Regions from separate parts of the Klebsiella grimontii genome, predicted to be linked through region 1. Evidence: predicted binding sites of a transcription regulator. Region 1 holds the regulator's gene; the other holds the start of a gene.
What was found. The regulator Fur, encoded in region 1, represses iron uptake genes when iron is present. The targets are predictions, from matches to a motif close to ATAATAATGAGAACNACTATCAA.
Positions count from the first base shown of each region.

Region 2: fhuE (ferric-rhodotorulic acid/ferric-coprogen receptor FhuE) is a predicted target of Fur. The motif match lies at 1,550-1,572, and genes of this name have one in related genera.

Region 1 covers NZ_CP169721.1:4,003,442-4,005,839, reverse strand. Annotated here, with positions in the region: gene tcuA (FAD-dependent tricarballylate dehydrogenase TcuA) at 1-34, opposite strand, end outside; gene tcuR (tricarballylate utilization LysR family transcriptional regulator TcuR) at 132-1,058, opposite strand; gene fur (ferric iron uptake transcriptional regulator) at 1,188-1,640, opposite strand; gene fldA (flavodoxin FldA) at 1,932-2,398, opposite strand, start outside.
Region 2 covers NZ_CP169721.1:3,426,927-3,429,324, forward strand. Annotated here, with positions in the region: gene lpoB (penicillin-binding protein activator LpoB) at 1-554, opposite strand, end outside; gene ACE3MN_RS16205 (YcfL family protein) at 567-941, opposite strand; gene hinT (purine nucleoside phosphoramidase) at 947-1,303, opposite strand; gene fhuE (ferric-rhodotorulic acid/ferric-coprogen receptor FhuE) at 1,657-2,398, shown strand, end outside.

The DNA of each region.
Region 1 (2,398 bases):
CATTGCCGCCGCCAATCACCAGTACATCCACCATTTTTGGCTCCATTACGCTTTGCTTGATTGTTAAATTTGTAATGGAAATGTATTCGTTTTGGCCGTAAGGACGCTATGGCGTATTGCTAAAGGGGGGTTTAGTGCGCGTAAAGGCTGGCGCCGGGCCAGCGGCCTGACTCCACGAGCTGACGCATGACTTTCGCCAGTATCACCCGCGCGGCAAGGCCCGCTGGGGTCAGTTCATCATCGGAAAGGCTGACGAGAAAGTTTGGCCGACTGAGTATCGGATTCTCGACGCCGATCACTCTCAGGGACTCGCCGTCGAGATGGGAAATCGCCGCCCCCGGCTGCAGCGTGGCGCCCAGTCCGTCGCGGACGGCGCGCATCAGCAGGGCCAGACCGTCGATTTCAGCCACCACATCGACGCTCAGGGCGTGCTCCTGGCAGATCGCCTCCAGCCTGCCGCGCAGGCCATGCCCCAGGCTTGGCATTATCAGCGGGATAGCGGCCAGTTGGCCAGGCGAGATGCTCGCTTCGGGAAGGGGGGCCAGCACGTCATGGGTGCCAATCAGAAACAGACGCTCTTCGAGAATCGGCCTGGCGCTCCAGCGCGCAAGCTTCTCCTTCTGGAACACGATAGCTAAATCAAGCTGGCGGGTGTTGATCATGCGTTCCAGATTACCGGAGAGGCTCTCGACCAAATGCAGGCGGACGTCGGCATAGCTTTCGCGCATCGCGTGAATAAAAGGTACCCCCAGTACAGAGGCGGTGCTGGGGGCCATACCGACGCTGACGTGGCCGGAAAGGCGCGCCTCGCGCGCGGCGAGAACCGCATCGTCGGCGTGGCGCAGCGCCAGCTGCGCCTGGGAGTAGAAGGCGAGACCAGCGCTGGTCGGCATTACGCCGCGCGATGTCCGCTGCAGCAGACGGATGGCGAGTTCGTTCTCCAGGCGCGCCATCTGTTGGCTCAGCGCGGAGACGCCGATATTCAGGTCAAGCGCGGCGCGGCCCATACTGCCGGTTTCAATAATGCGCACATAATAGCGTAGCTGGCGAAGCTCCATGTCGACTCTCCGTACACCTCAGGATGCACTGACAGTAAACGTATTGCAGCGCGAGAGAAAGAGGCGGCAAATTCCGGGCAAAAAAAAGCCAACCTTCAGGTTGGCTTTTGGCGGTATACGATGCGGTGATTATTTCTCTGCCGCGTCGTGGGCATGTTCATCTTCGCGGCAGTCGCCTTCCGCACAGTGTCCGTACAGGTACAGGCTGTGGTTGGTCAGACGAATACCGTGCCTTGCGGCAATTTCACGCTGGCGCGCTTCGATGGAATCATCGCTAAATTCGATCACTTTGCCGCAGTCGAGGCAAATCAGGTGATCGTGATGATGCTGCTGCGTCAGTTCAAAAACGGATTTACCGCCTTCAAAATTATGACGGGTGACGATACCGGCGTCGTCGAACTGGTTCAGTACGCGGTAGACGGTGGCCAGGCCAATCTCTTCACCCATATCAATCAGGCGTTTGTATAAGTCTTCCGCACTGACATGATGGTTATCCGGTCCTTGCAGCACTTCCAGGATTTTTAATCTCGGAAGCGTCACTTTCAGGCCAGCTTTCTTTAATGCGGTATTGTTGTCAGTCATGCGGAATCTGTCCTGTTGCTAAACGATCTACTTCCATCAGCGGAAGTAATACAGAGAATCACCCGATGTAATGCGTCTCATTATAGAACTGCCATGGTGAAATGAAAACTGCAAGCATCGGGCCTTGTATGCTGTCAAAAACGAGGCACTCGCTACAAAGTGCTTCACGCGACCCCGTTAAATCAGAGGACATTGTACAGATATGTGATTAAAAGTTAAAAACTTGTAGCTATAACTTTGATTGCTTTTATCTATCAATTCGGCGAAATCTGATGATTTCGCCGTTTAGACTCAGGCATTCTTGATTTCTTCAAGGTGCAGCTCTTCAGAAATCTGTTTTACCCATTTTTCCACGCGTTCGTTAGTCAATTCTGGCTGACGGTCTTCGTCAATGGCCAGGCCAACAAAGTGATCGTCATCGGCCAGGCCTTTAGACGCTTCAAAATGGTAGCCCGCGGTCGGCCAGTGGCCAACGATAGTTGCGCCGCGCGGTTCGATGATGTCGCGGATGGTACCCAGCGCATCGCAGAAGTATTCAGCATAGTCTTCCTGATCGCCACAGCCAAACAGCGCGACCAGTTTGCCGTTGAAATCGATCTCTTCCAGCGTCGGGAAGAAATCGTCCCAGTCGCACTGGGCTTCGCCGTAGTACCAGGTCGGAATGCCGAGCAGCAGGATATCGTGAGCTTCCAGATCCTCTTTGCTGCTTTTGGCAATGTCGTGAACATCAGCAACATCTTTACCAAGCTGCTTTTGGA
Region 2 (2,398 bases), 580 kb from region 1:
GAATTGACGTTGCCGGTCGCGTTGGAATAGAGCACATATTGTGCGCCAACGGTACGCGCAATGCCCATCGCTTTGCTGCGGCTGCCAAGGCTATCCTGCGGCGACAGGCCTAGCTGCTGTTTGGCTACGCCCAGCTGCTGCTGCGAGACCAGGGTGAATTTTCCGTTGCCTTCCAGCGCGTTGCGCAGCGCCGTGGTGGCCTCACCGGCATTCAGGGTGCCGTTGGTGCGGTTATTGACGCTGTCGACCAGCAAAATACTCCCCGCATTCACGCCGCTGGCCTGCAGCATCTGCCCGATCATCGGCTGCACCGCGGAACTCCAGTCAAAGTGACGTACGCGCGGCGCGGGCTGAGCTGGCTGCTCGCCGTGTTCAATCGGCCCCGGCTGCGTAGGGATCGCGGGAATAGTCGGCACAGTCGGCTGCGGCTGAACCGGCTGCTGCGGCTTCGGCTGCGCTTCCTCAACGGGAGCGGGTTCTTGACGTTGCCCCACGCATCCGGCAAGGAATATCGCCAGTGCGGTAACTAATGCATAGCGACATAGTTTAATCATTACGATTACCTCTTACAGATAAAGATAAAGTCGGGCTTTGTGCGCCCCCAGAATATTGGCGCTGCCATACAGCGTAACGGAAGAGTGCGCCGGAACCGTTATACTGCGCGCCGGATCCAGCGGATGCATTTCCAGCCCCCTGGCGTCATACCAGAAAAAGCGATAATGCACGGTCACCGGCACCTGGCGTTCATTAAACAATCTGGTGGTCGCCGTCGCTTGAATCTCGGATGCGGTCACCGTCGGTACTTCAGCGCTAATTCCCGCCGCCAGTACGTTTGATTCCATCACCAGACTTTGCCGATCGCTGACCGGAATTTCCGGATGCGAACCGCACCCGGCCAGTAACGTCACGGCCAGAAGTGCGCCGAAATGGGCTGCGCGCATGGATGTTAACCTTTATGAGCCAGCATCGGGCCTAATGGACGGCCGCCCAGCAGGTGCATATGGATATGGTAGACCTCCTGGCCCCCGTGGCGATTGCAGTTGACGATCAGGCGATAGCCATCGTCGGCAAGCCCCTCGTCGCGGGCGATTTTCGCCGCAACGGTCATCATGCGTCCCAGGGCAAGCTCATGCTCTGCGGTCACATCGTTGACGGTGGGAATCAGGATATTGGGAACGATTAGAATATGGGTTGGCGCCTGCGGAGAGATGTCGCGAAAAGCGGTAACGAGCTCATCCTGATAAACCACATCCGACGGGATCTCCCGGCGAATGATTTTGCTGAAAATCGTTTCTTCTGCCATGACTGATTCCTTAATAATTTTTATACCGTGCTCTGGCCTGCCTCTGCAGGTAAACGCGGATGCACAGGATTCCCCTAAGAGTATGAGCGAGTTACTCCCCCTCTTTCAACCTGAATGCGTTTTTTCTTACGCGACTAAGCGCTTAGCTGCTGACGGATTAAGCGTTTCTCAGCGGCATGCGGTGCCGCGCTCGCGAAAGCGGCCTGCGGACCGCTATTTTTACCCTTGTTTACACATTAAATATTAATGCGTATATTTCTCATTTGTATTCACAATAAAAGCAGTGCGCTGACAATCGACCGAGGCCATAGCGCCGCAGCGAATAACAACTATTGAATGATCAAGGGTTTATGATGTCTCTCTCCACCAATTCCCGGGATGGGCGAACCGCGCCGTCCCTGCTTGCTGTAGGCATAGCGCTGGCGCTGTTTCCAAACCTTAGCCAGGCAGCCGGCGCCGCCGAAGACACTATCATTGTAGAAGGTTCCTCAGATAGCGCGTCGGATACACAAGAACAGGACTACAGCGTCAGAACCACCTCAGCCGGGACCAAAATGGAGATGGCCCAGCGCGATATTCCGCAGTCGGTCAGCATCATCACCGGGCAGCGGATGCAGGATCAACAGCTACAAACCCTGGGCGGTGTGATGGAGCATACCATGGGGATCAGCGGCAGCCAGGCGGATTCCGACCGCACCAGTTACTACTCCCGCGGTTTTGAGATAGACAACTATATGGTCGATGGCATTCCGACCTGGTTTGAATCCCGCTGGAATCTGGGCGACGCGCTTTCCGATATGGCTCTCTTCGAACGGGTTGAGGTCGTGCGCGGCGCTAACGGCCTGCTGACCGGTACCGGCAATCCTGCTGCGTCGATCAATATGATCCGCAAGCACGCGACCAGCCGGGAGTTCAAGGGAGAGGTCTCGGCGGAGTATGGCAGCTGGGATAAGCAGCGCTACGTTGCGGATATGCAAAGCCCGCTGACTGACGATGGCAGCGTAAGGGCGCGCATTATCGCGGGTTATCAAAACAATGACTCGTGGCTGGATCGCTACAACAGCGAAAAAACGTTCTTCTCCGGCATTCTTGATG